DNA from 2 places in the Arcicella aquatica genome. Region 2 is predicted to be linked to the other one. Evidence: riboswitches for the same ligand, from Rfam matches in the RefSeq annotation. Region 2 holds a riboswitch; the other holds the start of a gene.
What was found. Region 2 has a riboswitch for cobalamin ahead of VB264_RS11785 (TonB-dependent receptor plug domain-containing protein). Riboswitches for the same ligand answer to the same signal wherever they lie in the genome.
Positions count from the first base shown of each region.

Region 1: linked by a shared signal. The riboswitch ahead of metE (5-methyltetrahydropteroyltriglutamate--homocysteine S-methyltransferase) and the one ahead of VB264_RS11785 (TonB-dependent receptor plug domain-containing protein) in region 2 are both predicted to bind cobalamin.

Region 1 is NZ_JAYFUL010000013.1:35,512-46,410, forward strand. It holds gene VB264_RS10210 (alkaline phosphatase) at 1-174, shown strand, start outside; gene VB264_RS10215 (DEAD/DEAH box helicase) at 248-3,613, shown strand; gene VB264_RS10220 (hypothetical protein) at 3,663-3,932, shown strand; gene metE (5-methyltetrahydropteroyltriglutamate--homocysteine S-methyltransferase) at 4,101-6,431, opposite strand; cobalamin riboswitch at 6,637-6,853, opposite strand; gene VB264_RS10230 (SusC/RagA family TonB-linked outer membrane protein) at 7,248-10,307, shown strand; gene VB264_RS10235 (RagB/SusD family nutrient uptake outer membrane protein) at 10,415-10,899, shown strand, end outside.
Region 2 is NZ_JAYFUL010000017.1:36,809-47,707, forward strand. It holds gene VB264_RS11780 (YncE family protein) at 1-1,062, opposite strand, end outside; gene VB264_RS11785 (TonB-dependent receptor plug domain-containing protein) at 1,184-3,133, opposite strand; cobalamin riboswitch at 3,244-3,560, opposite strand; gene VB264_RS11790 (response regulator) at 3,664-4,050, opposite strand; gene VB264_RS11795 (PAS domain-containing sensor histidine kinase) at 4,037-7,042, opposite strand; gene VB264_RS11800 (TonB-dependent receptor) at 7,477-10,326, shown strand; gene VB264_RS11805 (Ig-like domain repeat protein) at 10,386-10,899, shown strand, end outside.

The DNA.
Region 1 (10,899 bases), on a different contig from region 2:
TTAGATGGCGATTTTAAAACGGGTAAAATAGAAGGGAATTTCAGTACCAGCGATCATTCGGGCATTATGGTTCCAATAGTTGCTTATGGCCCGAATGCACAACTTTTCAGTGGATTTTATGAAAATAATACTATTTTTGAGAAGTTGCTTAAATGTTTGAACTTGAAGCGGTAGGCTTTAGGCTGTAAGCATTAAGCGATTAAAAGAAAAGCTTAAAGCCTAATGCTTACAGCCTAAAGCCCAAAAAATGAACCCTCGTCAACTAACATATATTTTTGAAAACCTTAGTATTGCAAATCTTAATTATTTGACGATTTTAAAGCATAGTTCTTCGCTTATTTCAACGGATGAAAAAGGTTTTTTTGACCTTCAACCTGACAAGATTGAACTAAACATTGCAGAAATACCTGTTTATCTTACTCGGACAGACTTCATTACTGTTTCCGTCAGGCAAGAAGAGAATGCCATCAAGCTTTCGTGTGAATGTAATGCTCCCATCAAGAATCTCTGTGAACATCAAGTACAAGTATTACTCAATCTGACTGAACGCCAAAACCTTAGGGTGTTTTTTGATGATGCTTTGCGGTATAATAAAATGTTAGCTTTTGCTAAAGATTATGGCTTAGAACAAGAGAAAAACTTGGATGAATATTTCCAGTTAGAATACAACCCATTCAAACTTTCGATAAAGCCCAAATTGAAAGAACTGATAGCGGTTAATCAAGCGACTAACTCGTTGTTAAGCACGTCTTTGTTACCACAGCCTATTGCCAAAAAACTGTCCTTGTTTTCTTTGGAAGAAACAACCAAAAAGATAATTGTGTTGGGGAAACACCGCTATTATGACCATCTGGTGGTAGAGCTATATGAAGTTCAAACGACCAAAGATGGTAAGGTGAAAAACCCGCTCAAAATCGTTGACCCACTTGATTTTATTTGGAAAACTACTGATATAGAGGAAGTTAAATTTTATTCAAGCATTATCAAGTTTCAACAACCTAATCATGAAAAATCGTCTAAAACACTTTTTGAGGGATTAAAAGCCTTGGCTAAAAATCCGTTAAAGTTTGATGTCTTTTTTCATGATGCTAAACTCTCAGACAAAGTAAATGCTAATACTATTGTCCCGATTGAGTTAAAAATGCTAAAAATGGACGTGAAGATGCAAATAGATTACAAAGACATCTTTCATGAAGTTTCGGCTCAATTGTTTATTAATGAAAAGGCGTATGAGCTAAAAAACCTTACTGTCAAATTCGATTATTTTACCCAAGTTGCCAATACGTTGTATCTGATTGAAAACCCTGATTTTTTAAGAATCATTACTTTTTTCAAGCAGAATAACCATAAAATTTTAGTTCATCATACCAAGTTTGAAGAGTTTCAGCACAATATTCTGAACAAGCTTGAACATAAAATACAGGTAAATTATTCCTATATCAGACCCGCAACGCCTGCCCAAATTGAAGAAAATACCTTCGATACAAGTCAGCAAAAAATCATTTATCTGTCTGATTCAGAAGACTATATTTCAATTACGCCAGTAATAAAATATGGGAAAACAGAAGTGCCAATTCTTTCTAAAAAGCAGAGATATGTAAGCGATTTTAATGAAAATGTGTTTTTGTTAGAAAGAGACCAAGACGCAGAAGTCCAATTTACAGCCAATTTATTGAAACAACATCAGGCCTTTGAAGAACAACTAGACCACGAATATTTCTATTTACATAGAGGGCAGTTTTTGGATGAAGGTTGGTTCTTAGATGCTTTTGAAGAATGGCAAAACCAAGGTATTACCATTTTAGGCTTTAATGAGCTCAAAGAAAATAAGCGAAATTACAATAAAATAAGGGTATCGGTCAGTGTAACGAGTGGTATTCACTGGTTTGAAACCGAACTATCTGTGCGTTATGGAAAACAACAAGTTTCTTTAAAACAACTACAAAAATCGGTTAGAAATAGGACAAAATATGTACAATTGGGTGACGGCACTTTAGGTATTTTACCAACAGAATGGATACGACAATTCACAGAATATTTTCAAGAAGGTGTTATTGTTGAAGAAAAGATTCGGGTTCCGAAGAGTAATTTTTCTGAAATAGCAAGGATGTATAAAGAAGCGTTTTTGGCGGATGAAGTAAAACGTGAATTGACGATTTATGCTGAAAAACTAAAAACCTTTAAGCAAATTGAGCGTGTAGAGATTCCGAAAGAGCTTCATGCAACGTTAAGGGATTATCAAAAGGAAGGGCTAAACTGGTTAAACTTTCTGGATGAATTTGGCTTTGGAGGTTGCTTAGCAGATGATATGGGTTTAGGGAAAACGATTCAGATTATCGCTTTTATATTATCTCAGCGGAATAAAAATATTAAAAATACTAACCTGATTGTAGTCCCTACGTCTTTGATATTCAATTGGGAGGCAGAAGTAGCAAAATTTGCGCCTTCTATTAAAATACTAAGTGTTTATGGGAGTAACAGGGTAAAGAATACGAAGAGTTTTGATCATTACGAAATCATTCTGACATCTTACGGAACACTATTATCAGATATTGGTTTCTTGAAAAAGTATCATTTCAATTATGTTTTTCTGGATGAATCTCAAGCCATAAAGAACCCAACCTCACAGCGTTATCAGGCGGCTTGTCTATTGTCTTCTCGTAATAAAATCGTTCTGACAGGTACGCCGATAGAAAACAATACTTTTGATTTATTCGGTCAGCTTTCATTTGCTTGTCCAGGGCTATTAGGGAGTCGTCAGCATTTTAAAGACCATTATTCTATGCCGATTGATAAGTTCAAAGACCAGAAAAGAGCAAGGCAATTACAGCAGAAAATTACCCCGTTTATTTTACGAAGGACTAAGAAACAAGTTGCCCAAGAATTGCCAGAGAAAACAGAAGTAGTTGTGTATTGCGAAATGGGTGTACAGCAAAGAAAAGTATATGATGCTTATGAAAAGGAATTCAGAGAATTTTTGAATAACCAGATAGAAGGAGATATTCCCAAAGAAAGTATGCATATTTTAACAGGTTTGACGAAACTCCGTCAAATTTGCGATTCGCCAGCCTTATTAAGTGAAGATGAATTTTATGGGAATGAATCTGCTAAAATAGAAGCCCTGTTAGAAGAAATAGAGAACAAATCTCCCGAACATAAAATATTAGTATTCTCGCAATTTGTAAGCATGCTTGAATTAATTAGAAAGGAATTAATAAAACGAGGTATCTCTTTTGAATACTTAACGGGTGAGACTAAAAATCGTGCTGATAAAGTAAATGAATTTCAGGAGAACGAAGGGGTAAGAGTATTCCTGATTAGCTTAAAAGCAGGGGGAACAGGGTTGAATTTAACAGAAGCCGATTATGTGTACTTAGTTGACCCATGGTGGAACCCAGCCGTTGAAAATCAGGCAATAGACCGTTGTTATAGAATTGGACAAAAGAAAAATGTAGTGGCTGTCAGGCTAATTTGTCCGAATACTATCGAAGAAAAAATCATGCTGTTGCAAGCCTCTAAAAATGATTTAGTCAACGATTTAATCAAGACGGATACATCCATGTTGAAGTCTTTGACGAAAGATGATTTGTTAAACTTGGTAGGAGGAAAATAAAAAGAGTGGAATAGTATTCCGCCTATTTCTCACATTTAAATTGATAAAAATGAAAGAATTAGGTATTAATCTTGATGAAATAGTAATCAAGCCGATTACTAATCAAGCAGATTTTGAGAGGGCATCTACCTTAATTGATGCTTTAGTCGATGCTGACCTTATTGAAGATGAAGCGACAAGAAATAAAGCCTTAGATATTTTAGATGCAATATCTGTTTTAGCATTAGATTATGAGAAAAAACATTTCCCAATTGAGAAGCTTGATCCAATTGAATCAATCAAACAAAGGATAGAAATGCTTAATCTTTCTCAAAAATAAATTGCAAAGTATTTTGGAGGACAAAATCGAGTTTCTGAGGTACTTAATAAAAAGAGACCTCTTGCTTTAAAAATGGTAAAAAATCTTTATCATGGTTTGGGTATTCCAGCAGAAGTTCTTTTAGCATAAAAAAAACAATAAGGCGAGATAAAATCTCGCCCTACAGTTTTAACAAACACCCTCTTTTACTTTTTCTCTTAAAAGCTCAGTAGCTTTAATCATATTCTTTAAGGCTAATTCTGTTTCTGCCCAACGGCGAGTCTTCAAGCCACAATCTGGATTTACCCATAAATTTCTGGTAGGAATATTTACCAAAGCTTTTTCTAATAAACTAAGCATTTCCTCTGTTTCTGGTACTCTTGGTGAGTGAATATCATACACCCCTGGCCCGATTTCATTAGGATATTTAAAGTCAACAAAAGCATCCAATAGCTCCATTTGTGACCGAGAAGTTTCAATTGTAATCACATCGGCATCCATATCGGCTATGTGTTTGATAATGTCATTAAACTCAGAATAACACATGTGTGTATGAATCTGTGTTTCGTCTTTTACACCCGAGGCACTCAAACGAAATGCTTCTACCGCCCATTGAAGGTAGTATTCCCAATCGGCACGACGCAAGGGCAATCCTTCACGAATAGCGGGCTCATCAATTTGGATAACTTTAATACCTGCTTTTTCTAAATCTAATACTTCATCACGAATCGCCATGGCTATTTGGAAGGCTGTGGTTTTTCGTGCTTGATCATCTCTTACAAACGACCATTGCAAAATCGTAATTGGTCCAGTAAGCATGCCCTTCATTAACTTGTCTGTTTTAGATTGTGCGAATTCTGACCAACGGACTGTCATAGCAACTGGGCGTTCTACATCACCATAAATAATAGGCGGTTTTACACAGCGGCTACCATAACTTTGTACCCATCCATTTTGCGAAAAAACATATCCCGATAATTGTTCACCAAAATACTCTACCATGTCATTGCGTTCAAACTCACCATGAACCAACACATCTAAACCAATTTCTTCTTGCCAACGGATAGACTTTTCAATTGCTACCGCAATTTGTGCATCATATTCTTCTTGAGAAATAACACCTTTTTTAAGATTAGCTCTCAATACACGTACATCATCTGTTTGCGGAAATGAACCAATTGTTGTGGTTGGGAAAAGTGGCAATTTTAACGTTTCTAACTGCAAAGCCTGACGAACCGCAAAAGGACTTGGTCTATGAGCGTCTTGCTCCGTTAAAGCTGCAACTCTGGCTTTTACCTGTGGTTTATGAATCAAGGCTGAATCTTTTCTGCTTTGTATAGCTTTTTGGTTTTCAGCGAAATGTTGCGCAAACAAAGGTGCAGACGCTGGCTCTGAAAGCTTTCTTAATACATTCACTTCGGTCAATTTTTGTTTAGCAAATGCCATCCAATTTTTGATTTCTGGCGTAAGTACTTCTTCGTTTTGCTCTAAATCCAAATCGCAAGGGCTGTGTAATAATGAGCAAGAAGGCGCAATCATTACCCTCTCTTGTCCTAAGGTATCAATTGCTTTTTGAATCAATGTCAATGATTTAGCATAATCATTCTTCCAAATATTACGTCCATCTACGACACCAAGCGAAAGGATTTTTTCCGTTTTGGCAAAATCTGTTTGTTCAAAAATATCACTTAATTGTGAAGGGCAACGTACTAAGTCAAGATGTAGCGCATCAATATCTAAAGTAGTAGCTACATAAATATTTTCACCAGTACATTCAAAATACGTTGCAACCAATATTTTTAAATTCGGAACAGCCTTTTTGATTTTTTGATAGGCTTGTTGGAATGCTATTTGTTCATTTTCTGTCAAATCTAGCGTCAGGCAAGGCTCATCTAGTTGTATCCAATTTGCTCCACGTATTGACAATTCTTGTAAAATATCAATATAAACAGGCAATAGTTTTTCCAATAAATCTATTCTATCAAAGCCAGCTTCTTTTTCTTTGCCTAATAGCAGGAAAGAAACAGGCCCAATCAACACAGGTTTTGTAACAAATCCCATTTGCTTGGCATCTTCAAAATCGATGATGATTTTATCAGAATATCTTTTAAAGTGTTGATTTTTAGTAAATTCCGGAACGATATAATGATAGTTTGTATCAAACCATTTGGTCATTTCCATGGCTTTAATATCGAGACCGTCACGTTGTACGCCCCTTGCCATCGCAAAATAAATATCTAATTCTCGGTTAGTTTGTCCATCAACCAAAGCATGGTAACGCTCAGGAATAGCTCCGACCAATAACGCAGTATCCAGAATGTGGTCGTATAAAGAGAAATCATTAGAAGGAATTAATGCTATTCCTGCCTCTTGTTGAAGTTGCCAGTTTTGTCTTTTGATTTGGCGACCAATGCGAAGCAATTCATCTTTGGTAGATTTTCCTGCCCAAAATTGCTCGCAAGCACGTTTTAATTCTCTTTTGCTACCAATACGAGGGTAACCTAAATTGTGTGTAAACATAGTAATTGTTGTTTTAAGGTTCGTGCCTTATCAAGTGTTGATAAAGCATTTTGGCGTATTCTAAAACACACCGAATGGAACTGAAAACACCACACCGTCATGCATAAAGCATAAGCACACGCTGATTCATTGCTGAAACAGAGTAATATTCGACAAGTATTTTATAAAAATCAATGCGTGAACTAAGCCCTATTTCGTGAGGGAATAGTCATTGAGAAGGTAGGCAAGTCTCCTGACTTGTAACATTTTCTTCCCCCTTCTCATTCTTTGAAAAGAACAATGGGCTAAGCGGAAGAAAAATTGTTTCTGCTCGAAACCGTTACTTACAGTAGCACGTCTGCTCGTGACTTTCACACGATTCCTTTTTAATTTATGGTGAAAGGTTTATTCTTTCACTTAAAACCAACCTCCTGATTGACGGGTGTTTACTGAGTTACTAAGCAAAGGTATTAATGATAAATATATAATAGATATATTATCCTTATGTATTTCAATATTTAGATATTTTGATAAATATATGCATACTTAATAGATAAAATATATAATAAAATTGTAAAATTTAAACAAAATATCTTTTTAGTTTTTATTTATTGATTATGAATCTACCACTCCATTAAAATATCTATCATCGAGGATAGATATTAAGACAATATTACGTAAAAATCATATTTTGATAACAATGCCTTTACTTTCCAGAAATCTTACGTGAATAACTTGCGCCCTCAATTAAAAAGCAAATCCTTACTTTTTCCTTTTTAATTACAATTCAATTATATTGTGATTAAATATGAAAATTCCATTTACAACAGAACTAAAATGAACACAAAACCTTTTTTTAAGACCCAATCGACGTTGATTCTTGGCGTCTTAGTTGGGGCGACAGTTGGCATTTCTGCTAGTCCAACTTTTGCCAACAATGCTTCCCTTTTCACAATCAATAAATCGTATGCTAATGAAAAAACACTACTAAACAAAGCTCTCAAAGAGATTACAGTAAAAGGTAGAGTAATTGATGCTAAAACCAAAGAGCCTTTGGCAGGATGTAATATTCTGGTAAAAGATAGCAAACGTGGGGTGAATGCAGATGCCAATGGTAACTTCAGTATCACCGCTGACGAAAAAGCTACGTTAGTATTCACATTTGTTGGTTATGAAAAACAAGAAGTAGCTATTGCTGGGAAAAGTACAATTGAGGTAGCGTTAGTATCGAGTGCATCAGACTTAGCACAGGTAGTCGTAATTGGTTACGGAAGTTCAACGAAAAAAGATATTACAGGGTCGGTGAAGTCACTGAAAAGTGCAGAATTCAACCAAGGGATTATTAACTCACCTGAACAACTGTTACAAGGTAAAGTGTCGGGCGTAAATGTTACCTCTGCCAGCGGTGAACCCGGAGGAGTACAAAATATCAGTGTTCGTGGACCAGGTGGTGTAAGAACAGGAAGTACACCACTTTTTGTGGTAGATGGTTTGGCTTTGGATAACTCAAGTAGTGGTGGAGCAACAAACCCTCTTAACTTTTTGAACCCTCAGGATATTGAATCAATAGATGTTTTAAAAGATGCTTCGGCAACAGCTATTTATGGTTCAAGAGGTGCAAATGGGGTAATCTTGATTAGTACTAAAAAAGGGAAAGCAGGTTTTTCTTCTTTCAATTATTCTACTAGTTATGGCTTTTCTACGATGGCGAGGGCTTTACCTGTTTTCTCGGCAGATGAATACCGTAAACAAGTACCTGCTGTAGGTGGTGTGTTAGAAGATTTGAAAGCATCAACCGATTGGCAAAAAGAAATTTCAAGAACGGCACTTACTAAAAACCATAATATCTCATTAGGTGGTGGTGCTGATAAGCTTACTTATTATGCTTCATTTGGGCTTCAGAATCAAGAAGGTATTTTGAAAAACAATCAACTAGATCGTTATACGGGCCGTATTAATGTAACACAAAAATTATTAGACGACCGTATCAGCATTGATGTAAACTTAAACGCTACTAATACTAATAACGAACGTCCTCCAATTTCAGGGATTATTGGTACAGCTATTTCTACCAATCCTACTTATCCTGCTTACGACGATAAAGGTCAACCTTATTCTTATGTGAATGGCGTAAACCCATTAACTACTTTGAAGTTAGAGAAAGACGTTACTTCTATTACACGTATCATCGGAAATATCTCTCCTTCTATCAAAATCATTGATGGCTTAGTATATAAATTGAACTTTGGGATTGATAATTCAAGCTCATCTCGTGATTTACAATCATTGGCAAGTGCAGTGCCTTTGCAAGATGGTCGTTTAGAGACAATCAATATTACTAATACTAACCGTTTGATTGAAAACTATTTGACTTATACTAAGTCAATTAAAGACCATAGCTTCTCGGCTTTAGTAGGACATTCGTATCAGAAATTCGTATTCCGTGGACGTTCTTATAGTATTAACAAATTTCCAATTTCAGACATCGAGCCTATCTATAATCCAGGATTAGGACAAGACCTTACTTTGGCAAACAACAAGCCAACAGGTTATGCCACTAACGATGAATTACAGTCGTTTTTCTCAAGAGTAAACTATCAGTTTAAAGACAAATATTTATTAACAGCTACTTTAAGGGTAGATGGTTCTTCAAAATTTGGAGCAAACAATAAATATGGTGTTTTCCCTTCTTTCTCGGCAGGTTGGAGAATCTCTGAAGAAGAATTCTTAAAAGGTTCTGCTTTAAGTAATTTAAAAGTAAGAGCAGGTTGGGGACGTACTGGTAACCAAGAAATTCCTTCAAAAATTACTCAGGCTAGATTTACTTCAGTGGTTTCTGCGGGTACTTCTTATCCATTAACTGAAACAGGAGCATATCCTGCTGGAACGTCTTATACGAGATTAGCCAACCCAAATATTCAATGGGAACAATCTACACAAACAGATATCGGTATTGATTTTGGATTCTTAAACGGTGCTTTGACAGGTACAATTGATGCTTTCAATAAAGTATCTGGAGATATTTTGTTAGAAGTAATTCCAGCTGACCCAGTTCAACCAGCAGGTACATTCTGGACGAATGTAAACAACATGACAATTACCAACAAAGGGTTAGAATTAGAATTGAACTACCGTCGTGCATCAGCAAGTGGTTTTACGTATGAAGTAGGTGGAAACATTACTTTTATTGATAATGTTGTTAAAAACTCACCTTACTCAGTTATCCCTTCTGGTTCTGCTTCTGGTTCTGGTTTGACTTCGGCTACTATTAATGGTTATGTGAGTGGCCAACCAATAGGTACGTTCTTCTTGAAAGAATTTACAGGATTTGATGATAAAGGAATCAGTACTTTCCGTGACGTAGATGGAGATGGAATCGTAACTGACAAAGACCGTATTGCAGCAGGAAGTGCATTACCAACCAAACAGTTTAACTTCTTTGGTCGTGCGAACTACAAAGGTTTTGACTTGTCGATTAACTTCAATGGTGTTGCTGGTAATAAAGTGTATGACAATACAGCTAATGCCAATTTCTATAAGTTAAGACTATCAAAAGGAATTAACACTACAGCCGAAGCCATTGCTTCAAGTAATGAATCAGTTAACAACTCAGCTCCAGTTTCTACAAGATACTTGAAAGACGGTGCTTTCCTTCGTTTGAATAACTTGACTTTAGGTTATAATGTAAATACTAAAGCATTGGGTATTAACAAATGGGTATCTACATTGAGACTTTCAGTAACAGGTCAGAACCTAGCAGTATTTACAAAATACGATGGCTATGACCCTGAAGTAAATACAGACAGAACTGTTAATGGTATTACTTCTTACGGAATCGACTATTTAAGTTATCCAAAAGCTAGATCAGTTATTTTTGGCTTAAATATTTCATTTTAATTGACAGACCTGTTATCTGTTCAATCTTTGGTTTATGTGATGATTGAGAATAATTCATTTTCAAATCTTCAAATCACCAAATTTTTAAATTACAAATCGTCGAAATCATGAAAAAGAAAATATATGTACTATTGGCCCTAATGGGCGTTTTATTCATTGAAAGTTGTACCAATCTAGAAGAAGTAGTATTGGATGAATCTTTCACTTCAAATCTTTCGGATAAACAAGCTGCTGATGGAATTATTGCTCCTGTGTACGCAAGGCTTCCAGATATTTTCCTACATACCAACTACTTCGCAATCCAAGAAATCTCTACAGACGAGGCCATTTTGCCATATCGTGGGGGTACAGACTGGGGTGATAATGGTATCTATTTAGCACTACATGCTCATACCCAAACAAGTACTGACCCTAACTTAAGATCCACTTGGAACTTTATATTACAGGGAATGTCGCGTGCTATTACGGCTATTAATACATTGCCAACTTCAAAAGACCCAATCGCTAAAACCTATTTGGCTGAAGCAAGAGGTATGAGAGCTTATTATTCAATGTTGACGCTTGATTTATTTGGCTTAGTATTCGTAAAAGA
Region 2 (10,899 bases):
ATCAATTAATGTTCCATTTGGTTGGTATCTGAATACATACCCCGCTTGCTTATAAGAAGGGGTAAAACCAGCGTAAATGTTACCCGTAGCAGGGTCAGTTGTTAAACCTGTAAATAGTTTATTGATGAATGGCTTTGCTGTAGAAATACTAGCATCATTAATATTAAAACTATAAGTTTCTCCTTTAGCTTTCCAGTCATCAGCAGGGTCTTCATAAGAATATACAAATAGAATAGTATTTTTATCTTTATTGAAAGTAAAACTTTTAGCCGATTGATCAAGAGTACTCTCTGTAGCAAAAGCAGTACGACTTTCGACTGTCTTAGTACTTAGGTTGAATTTTACAAATTTTTCACCTGCATAGAACCATAATTTACCATTTGCATCTGTACCAATCAAGCGAGGGTTAGAACCTATTTCTACTGTTTGAGAAACAGCATCTGTTTGAGTATTGATAATAGAAATATTTTTTGTCCCACTGTAAGTAGTTGACGAAACAATCACCTCATTGCCAATAGCAACCATTTTGTCTGCACCTTGTTGAACCGTAATTTTTTTGGTTATTTTATTTTTAGTTAAATCAATTACTAATACAGTACCAGGCTTATAAGAATAATCAGCATTAAAAGTATCCCAACAAGAAATATATGCTTTATTAGTCCCAGCCTTTATCACAGCACTAGGGTTTTCAACCATATTAGAATCTATTTTTGCTATAGCTTTGAAAGTACGAGCATTTACGATTTGGATATAGTCTTTTCCAGCAGTTTGATTATCTACTAAGATTACCCCTGAACCATCAACATCTGCGTAGTCAGCTACTCCACCAGCCACTGAATTAAGATTTTCCTTCTGGAAAATATCAAAACTACTAACTTTGGTAGTGGGGTTGATGAACGTGATTGAGCCATTGTTATCCGTGAAATTGCCTCTATTTACTACAAAAATACCAGTATCATAAGGTTGAGAAGGTTCAGGTTCTGAGGTTGAATTACAAGCATTTAATGACAAGAACAACGTGCTTGCCACTAATGAGCGAATGATAATAGAATTAAATTGCATTGTTTTAATGGATTAAAATTGAAAAAAATATTTTTTTGGACTTCAGCTTTCGGTCGTCGGCTTTAAGTATTAATGCTTTCATCTGAAAGCTGATAGCCGATGACCGAAAGCCTATCAGATGCTAAATATTAAAAACTAACCCCAGTGAAAAGCCTCGCCCGGGCATGGCTTTTTTCTTCACACTTGGATACACAGTATCTGTTAGATTATTCATTTGAAAGAGTAAATTAGCTTGTGTTTTCCCTACGTATATTTTCCCTGAAATAGTAGCATTCAATATAAAATATGGAGGAAAAGGACGACCAGAATGATCAAAAGTGATATAACGTTCGGAGTTATATAAGCCTTGAAAATTTAATGTCCAGTTTCCTTTACCTACATAGGCAGTCCCCGAAACGGTATGCAGAGGCACATAAATCATTTGCTTGCCGATAATGTCTTCGGTATAAGCAGCATACATTTTTTGTTGAGAAACATGGGTATAAGCATAAGTAGTGGTAATACCCGCTAGCATTTTCCCTTTGAGGTATTTTATATTGCCCGTAACCTCAAATCCTTTTGTTAGTACCTGCTGTAGGTTTTCCACACGATATCCTTTGTCAGGGTTCCAGTAGGTCCAATTATCAATTAAATTATGATAGGCATTTACGCCTAGTGAGGTATTAAGTTCTTCGGAAATTACTTGTTTCCAATTAATACCTACTTCTTTGTTGAAACCACTTTCGGGTTGAATATTTGGATTCCCAAGTGTTTTCCAGTAACGCTCATTAAGGGTCGGTAAACGATAACTTCTCGCTACATTACCTGTGACCGCCATTTGGCTTTTCTTGGCAGAAAGCAATAAGTATTCAATCCCTAACGAGGGCGTAAAGGGAGCTTGATAACGATTTGAAAAAGCTTGACGAAGATTAAGTGAAGCCGTTAGCTTGTCAGTGAATTGATTACGGATGAGTGCAAATATATCTTGACGGTTTTCGCTAATGGCACCACTGTCATAGCCATCTACATGGGCAACATAATGCACAAACTCTCCACCTATTTTGATATTAGTATTCCATCGTGAATTTGCCTTTTTATAGCTAATTTCATGTTCGGCACGAGCAATGTAACGATCTGTTTCAGAATGACTAGGTGCTGAAAAATCGCCAGTGCCATAGTCAATAATGTCTTTTACAAAGCTCATTTTTACATTCGTATTACCGAATTGATAGGAAGATAGAAACCGAGAAGCTTTGGTTTGGGTAATTTCTCGGTAGTCAATTATATCAGGTTGAATACTTAGTTTGTTGTCGGTCAACCAAATATTCAACGAGAGCAGGTTTCCGTTCTGTTGTTTTAGGTACAAATCTTGAATTAACCCCTTCTGTGCAGTTTCAGATGGTTCAATCTGATAAGTTCTTCCTATATTATCTGTTCTTTCTGTTTCTGAAAAATGGTTATTGTACATACTACCATATAGCAACGTTTTGCCTGAAAGTTGTAAGCCATTTTTAGTGTTGCTGACAAATCTTAATCCTATTTGACCATTATAATTATCAAAACTTCCGTATTGACCACCTACTGTAAGATTTACGCCAGGTTTTTTCCATTGTGGAACAGAACCCAATAATATACTCCCACCCACAGCATCAGAACCTACACAAGAAGCCGCCGAACCGTATTGGATAGCCATTTGGTCGAAGCCTAAGAGTGGCACAGTAGAAAAATCTGTTTGCCCAGCCATAGGGTTATTGATGTTCAGACCGTTCCAAAGTACGGCTGTGTGCATGGCAGAAGTGCCTCTGAAAGAAATACTAGTTAACTGACCATTTCCATAACTTTTGAAAGTAATGGGCGATTGGTATTGCAGGAAATCTGCTAAGGTTTGGTATTGAAAACGAGCTAAAGTAGTTGAATCTATTTTTTTAACTTTCAAGCCAGCCATAAAATGCTCGTTTGAGAAGCCTGTTACTTTTACTTCATCAATCTGTCTGTTAGAAATTTCTTGGGCATAGCAATGTAAGGATACAAATATCCAGATGAGCGAAAATATAGGCTTACAACGTAACAAATACGTGAAAATAGCAGACATAACCTGAATAGTTAGGTCTTGACCTACGGAAATAAACCGAAAAAATTGACCAAGAAAGTTTAAAAGAAATAATCGAACGCTCAATGATGCTTATCCTCCGTAAGCAAACAATTAAGAATGATTTAATGGCAGGTCTCCTGACTTGTTTCATCATTACCTTGACCTTCCCAATTCATTTAGTGATTTAGTGATTTAGCGATTTTAGTGATTAATAAGCCAATTGATTTTAGGATTATTGTTGAATTTCTTCATTCACTCAATCATTCATTCACTCAATCACCATTAAACCAGTGGTTATCGAAGTGTGGTAATAATTTTATTGAAACTTACAGTTGCGGGGACAGTTCAGGACTTAAAACCTGATTCCCTATTAAGCTTTAAACTCATATAGAAACGAGCCTAATGCACCATAAACTGTTGCAAAGGTAGTAGAAAATTTATTTGTATGATATAAAAAATAGATTTAAACTGTAAAAAATTTTACTTTGTAAATGGTTAAGTGTTTGAAAACCAATTGTTTGATGTTTAGTTTATTCCATTAATTTTTTGAGATCCTCCATCTTAATAGGTTTAACCAAATAATTACTAACGATTTCATACGATTCTGCTTTTTTAATATCTTCAGGGTCCACAGAGCTTGTTACAATGTAGATTGTAATTGATTTTTCATTAGGAATCTGGATAAACTCATCTAAAAACTGCCAACCATCCCATATAGGCATATTCAAATCTAATAAAATTAAATCTGGAAGTTTTTCACCAGTAATAATAATAGCCTTTAGTTTATCATAAGCTTCTTTGCCATTGTGAAATATTAAAAACCCCTCGCAAAAGTTAGCTAATTGCATGATTCTTTTTGTACCAAAAATAAAAATTGGGTCATCATCAATGATGCAGGCAATATCAAATTTTCTCATGTTTAAAATATATACTAAATGTCGTTCCTTTGTTTACTTCACTTATCACTTCTATTTTTCCTCCCATTGCTTCTATTTGGTTCTTTGTAATGAATAAACCAATACCACGTGCATCTTTATGCGCATGAAAGGTCTTATACATACCAAATAATTTTGCACCATGGCGTTTTAAATCAATGCCCAGTCCGTTATCTTCTACTTTTAAAACAACATATCCTTTATCTACAAAGGTCGATAATTTAACATAACTATCTCTCTCTTCTGTGCTGTACTTTATTGAATTTGTCAAAAAATTTAAAATGATACTATCTAAATAAGCAGGAACAGCCAAAACTCGTTCATCTTTACCAATTGTGTTTTTAATATTTACATTTGAATCTTTTGCAAAAGCTGAAACATTTTGAATAGCATTTTCTATCGCATTGTACAGATTGACACTCTTCAAATTGTCAATAATAGTGGTATTCATCAACACGACTTCATTTAAATGAATGATAGTTTCTTTAAGATTTGTAGATGCCGCTTTTAATAAAGTGATGTATTCGTTATCCAATAATGCTGGGTATTCTTCCAATAATATATCCATCATCATTGAAATATTCCCAGAATGCGACCTCAGGTTATGCGAAACTATATGTGCAAAGTTTTTCAGCCTTTCGTTTTGGTCTTTTGTAACATCCAAAAGAGTCTGAATTTCTTCCTCTGCCTTCTTTTGCTGAGTAATATCTATTATTTGAGAAATAAAATAAAGCGGTTTACCAGCCTGATCTCTTGCTAACGATGCTGCCAGGATAGCATGCACTACATTCCCTTTTTTATGGAAATATCGTTTTTGCATGTGATAAAATGCCCGTTCGCCATTTACTAATTCATTCAGTAAATGTAAATCTGCTTCAAGGTCTTCTGGATGAGTAATATCCTGAAAAGTTAATGAGAATAATTCGTCCTCTGTATAACCTACAATATTACAAAGTGTTTGATTAACCTTCTTCCATCGTCCATCGGGCTCTAGTAAGGCCATCCCAATAGCAGCATTTTCAAAATTCCCTCTAAAAGATTCTTCACTAATTTGTAGTTGTTCTAGTGCTTTTTTTCTTTCAGTAATATCGTGCATGGCTATTACAGCACCAAACAATTCACCATTAGGTCCTTTCAGTTGAGAGCCAGAAGTAGATACAATATGGCTTGGTTCATTGTTGGGAGCAATAATAATTTCCATATTATGAATACTTCCTGACTTTAAAGTTCTAATTATCGGTATTTCTTCTGTAGAAAGTTGAGTTACACCATCTAATTGATAAAGTCCATAATAACTGGAATATTCTGTTGGAGAAATATTGTTGATGGGTAAGCCATGCCATCGTTTAGTAGTATTGTTAAACAACGTGAGACTACCATGTTGGTCGCAAGCCACAATTCCTACATCTATACTTTCAAGTATAGTTTGCAAAAGAGTATGATTTTCCAGAAGGGCTTGTTCAATTTTTTTGCGTTCTGTAATGTCGTCAGTATACATAATAATGCCACCAACTTTGTCATCATCTTCAGTGTACCAAGGTTTCACTTCCCATTTCAGCCATTGAACAGAACCATCTTGTCTAACAAATTTATCTTCATCACATTTAATAGATTTTCCTTCTAAACACTCTTGATGTATTTTTTTCCATTCATCACCGATTTCTGGGAAAATCTCGTAATGCGATTTCCCGATTAAATCAATACCTTCTAAATGATAATCTGTTCTCCATTTTTCTGATACTGCCAAATACTTCACCTCAATATCAAACATTGCAATGGCGGTAGGTGTATGTTCAATGAATATTATATTACGTTCATTTTTTTTCTTTTGTTCGCTAATATCAAAATGCGTTCCATACATCATCAAAGGCTTGCCTTCCTTTGTCCAACTTACGACTTTCCCTCTATCAAATACCCAAACCCAATGACCCGCTTTGTGTTTCATTCGGCATTCGCATTGATAATATTCAGTTTGTTTTTCAAAACAAGCTTGAATTTTCAGTTCAGATAATTTTAAATCGTCTGGATTGACCAAATTTAACCAAGTATCTATACTGATTGGCGCTAATTCATCTAAAGAATAGCCCACTATTTCTGCCCAACGCTTATTAAAAAGGGTTTCACCTGTTTGCACGTTCCATTCCCAGGTACCTGCATTGGTACCTTCAATAACACTTTGCAGTTTTTGTTTTTCTTTAATGAGGTCTTCTTGCGCTAGTTTATGTTTATGAATATCCTGAAAAGTACCATAAACTCTAATACAAGTTCCTTCATGAAATTCCGCCTGTCCGATTGCCCTAACCCATTTGATATTCCCTTTAGCAGTTACAATTTTTAAATCAATATCATAGTGCTGTCCAGTTGAGATGACTAATTCTACCGCTTTTGTGATTTGCTCTCTGCTTTCTCCTTCTTCAAAAAAATGGATGGCAGTTGATAAATTAGGCTGATAGTCATTAGGAACTTCATGAATCAGTTTAGTGATTTTACTCCAGTATGGCATTTGGGTTTTCATGTCAATTTCCCAGTAACCTACCATCGCAGCTACATTGCATCGTTCCAAGAACTCATCCTTTCTCATTAATTCCGTTACATCGGTAAAAGAAATGATGGTATTAATTGCCTGTCCTTCGCTATTTCTTATCACCATGCTACGGCAACGAAACCAAACAGTTGAACCGTTTTGATGTTTAAATCGAATAATTTCGTTATAAGGCTTATGAGGGTTTTTATAGTGTTCAAAGAAATTTTCAGTATCTTCAGTGTGAATCAAGATTCTCCAAGTAGCTTGATTGCCTATAATTTTATTTTCACTATAACCTAATGTATTCCAAAATTTAGGATTCATCCAATCGTTTGTAGGATTTTCAATATCAAGATACCCAAAACCATCTAATGCTGATTCTTGGATAAAATCAAAAATCGAGAAATCACTCTTGATAAGGCTATATAATTCTTCTTTAGGGTTGCTCATGAATGTTGGCGGAGATTTACTTAATGTTTTAAGGCAAGCAATGAACCTAACTTATGAATGTTGTTTGAATGCAAAAAATTATGATTGCTTTTAAAATACTTATTTTGAGATGTGTTTTACAAAAATAGTAAAATGTCCAAATTTAATGCTGAATATCGTTGAGGAAATTTTATAAAAGAAAATTAAACAAAACATTCAGATGCACAGGGGATAAATCAGGAAATCTTACTAATTGTTGTCAAGTTCCATTTCTGGCAAGATTATTAAATTAAAAGTAAAAAGTAGTGATAGTATCCTAGTTTTTGCGAATAAATAGCTCCAAATTTTAATTTACATAACATTACGGTAACATAAACATAACCTAAGCATAATACAAGCGTAATACTGTGGTTAAATAGCCAACCTAATTTTGTGCCATCAAAAAACAAACCAGTATGATGAGGCACAAATTACTTTACACATTAATTATTCTATTTTCTTCACTTTCATTCACTTTCGCTCAAGGCGGAACTGTTCGTGGTACAATCAAAGATGCAGTAACTAAAGAAGACTTAGTAGGAGCAACCGTTTTTATTGAAGGAATCAATAAAGGTGCTGCCGCAGATATTAACGGATTCTTTTCAATTGCTAACGTACCAGTAGGAACTTACAAACTTAAGATTTCATTTGTTGGCTACAAAGTAAAATTTATTGAAAACGTTAAGGTTGTTGATGGTAGCGTTACAGAAATCAACACTTTTGTAGAAGAAGACCAAGCCACAACACTTTCTGAAGTAAGGGTAGTAGCACAGAAACTTACTAATACTGAAGTTTCAGTTATCTCAGAAATTAAAGCTGCTCAACAAATTGTTAGTGGTATTTCAGCCGCTCAAATCGGAAAAACATTAGACCGTACTGCTGCTGAGGTAGTTAAACGTGTTCCTGGTGTAACTATCTTTGGTGATCGTTTTATCAATATTCGTGGTTTGAACGAACGTTACAACACTGTAATGTTAAATAACGTATTTACACCAAGTATGGAGTCGGACGTGCGTTCGTTTTCATTTGATGTAATTCCTTCAGGACAAATAGACCGTATTCTTGTATATAAATCACCGGCGGCAGAATTACCTGGTGAATTTGCAGGAGGGGTTGTGAAAATTTTTACTAAAAGTATCCCAGACGAAAACTATTTAACAATTGATGTAAGTGGTGCATACCGTGATGGTACAACTGGAAAAGAATTTTTTAGTCCGCAAACAGGAAAATATGCTTACACAGGCTTCAATAACGGTTATTCAGATTTACCTAAGTTTTTCCCTAGTACTGCCGAATTAAAACAAATAGCGGTATCTAATCAAGCAGCATTAGCACAAGCTGGACAAATGTTAAGAAATACTTGGACGCCAGAATCTTCGACAGCTATTCCTGATTTACGTTTCTCAATCACAGGTGCTTATAAGTTTATTGATAGAGAGGATTTGAAGTTAGCAAACATTACAGCTGTTAACTATAGTAATACACGTACAATATTTGAAATGGCTAGAAGTGATTTTGGTTATTCAATTAATCAAAATAATGTAGAGACTATCAATGAAGATACTAAATTCAGGGATTTACAATATAATAATTCAATCAGAGCAGGTTTCTTACACAACTGGGCTTTGAGATTGAACGAAAACCATACGTTTGAATTCAAAAACTTGTATAACCAAATGAGCAACGCTCAGTATGTGAATAGAAATGGTTTAGAAAACGGTGGAACTTGGAATATTCGTTCTTTAGATCAGGTATATCGTGGAATTTATACAGGACAAGTGTTAGGTCGTCATAGTTTCAATGATAATAAAACAAAATTAGACTGGGTTGTTGGATATAATAAATCAAATAGTGACCGACCTGATTATAAGCGTTTTAGGTATTCAATTGATGGAGGTAATACGCCAGTACTATTAGTGCCTTTTGGTGCAGCACAAACTGTAAACTTAGGTAGAACAAATATTGTATTAGACGAACACGCTATTTTAGGAGGAATTAATTTAGTACAAAAATTAACGTTAGTAAAAGGTACAACACCAGAAGGAAATAAAGAACTAGAATTGAAGGCGGGAGCTTTCTATGAAAAGAAAGAACGTACCTTTACCGCTCGTAACCTTGGTTATGTGCGTGCTAATAGTTCATTGTTTGATATTGGTAGCTTACCAATTGAGCAAATTTTTGCTCTTCAAAATATCAATAGTACAAACGGTGTAAAAATTGATGAGCAAACTAACGCTTCAGATTCATACGATGCAAGCAATAATCAAATAGCAGGATATGTTTCTGGAAACTATTCTTTCACGAAAAAATTGAACTTAATTGCTGGTGTACGTGTAGAGAAGAACGTTCAGAAATTGAACAGCTACGACATCAGTAGAAATGTGCCAGTAAATTATAAGCGTGATTTGACAAACATCTTACCATCTGCGAATTTAACCTACAATTTCTCAGAAAAAGCGCTTTTACGACTTGCTTATGGTAAAACATTAAATCGCCCTGAATTCCGTGAAGTAGCTCCATTCTCTTTCTACGATTTTGTAAATAACAGAGTAATTACTGGTAGTCCAGATTTGAATAATGCAGAGATTGATAATTATGATTTCCGTTATGAATTCTATCCAACACCAGCAGAAGTAATTTCGATTGCGGCTTTCTACAAGAACTTTAAAAACCCAATTGAAGTAATATTTGACGGGGTTACTAATGCAAACCTAAGCTTTGGTAATGCTGAAAGTGCTTATAGTGCAGGTTTTGAAGTAGAAATTAAAAAATCTTTAGATAAACTAACAGCATCAGCATTATTAAGTAAAATGAATGTTGTATTCAACGCTGCTTTTATTTACAGCCGAGTAAAGATTGGTTCTTCTGCTCAAAACCAGTCGGATAATCGTCCATTACAAGGGCAGTCTCCATATATTATCAATGCTGGTCTTAACTACAACGATGCCAAAAAGAATACACAAATTAGCTTGTTGTTCAACGTAATCGGTAAGCGTATCTACGCAGTAGGTAACTCATTTGCAGCAGGTTATCCAGATTGGTACGAAATGCCACGTAATGTAGTTGACCTTACTTTCTCTAAAGAAATAGCAAAAAATCTTATGCTGAAAGGTGGTATTACAGACATCTTAAATCAAAGAAATTTAATTATTCAGGACGGAAATAAGGATAATACTTTCGACAGTAATGTTGACCAGATTATTCAGTCTTATTCACCTGGAAGAACTTACTCTTTGGGAGTGGTTTACACACTTAGAAAAAATTAATAACCCATAAATAAGTTTCAATTTCTAAAACATTTTTTCTTAATCTAAAAATTAAATCAATGAAATTTTTAAACATGAAAGCTATTAGAATTATTGCTTTGTTGCTATCAATGGCAACGGTATTTCAGGCTTGTAAAGACGATACGGCTGAAGTTGTTCCTTTACCGACTATTTCAGTGTCAGGAACTTTGGCTGGTATTCCAGGTGCAACAGTTCAATTAAAAGCTTCAATCAATGCTCCAGGTGGTGTTAAATCTGTGGTAGTATTGAAAAATGGAGCTGCTTTTGATACAAAAACTGGTACAGGTGAAAAAACACTTGATTATACCAAAGACTATGTGATTGAGAATGTTGCAGCTGGTACTGTAGTTAACTTTACAGTTCAAGTAACGGATCAATCAAATCAAGTTTCAGCTTTAACAACTATTCCTGTTACAGTTTCGGCAGTTCCTGCTCCAACTGTAGTAACGGTTCAAGGTATTATTGAAGGAAACGTAACTTGGACAGCAGACAAAATCTACAAATTAGTTGGTTTTGTTCGTGTTGGTCAAGAATCAGTATTTGGAACAGTAA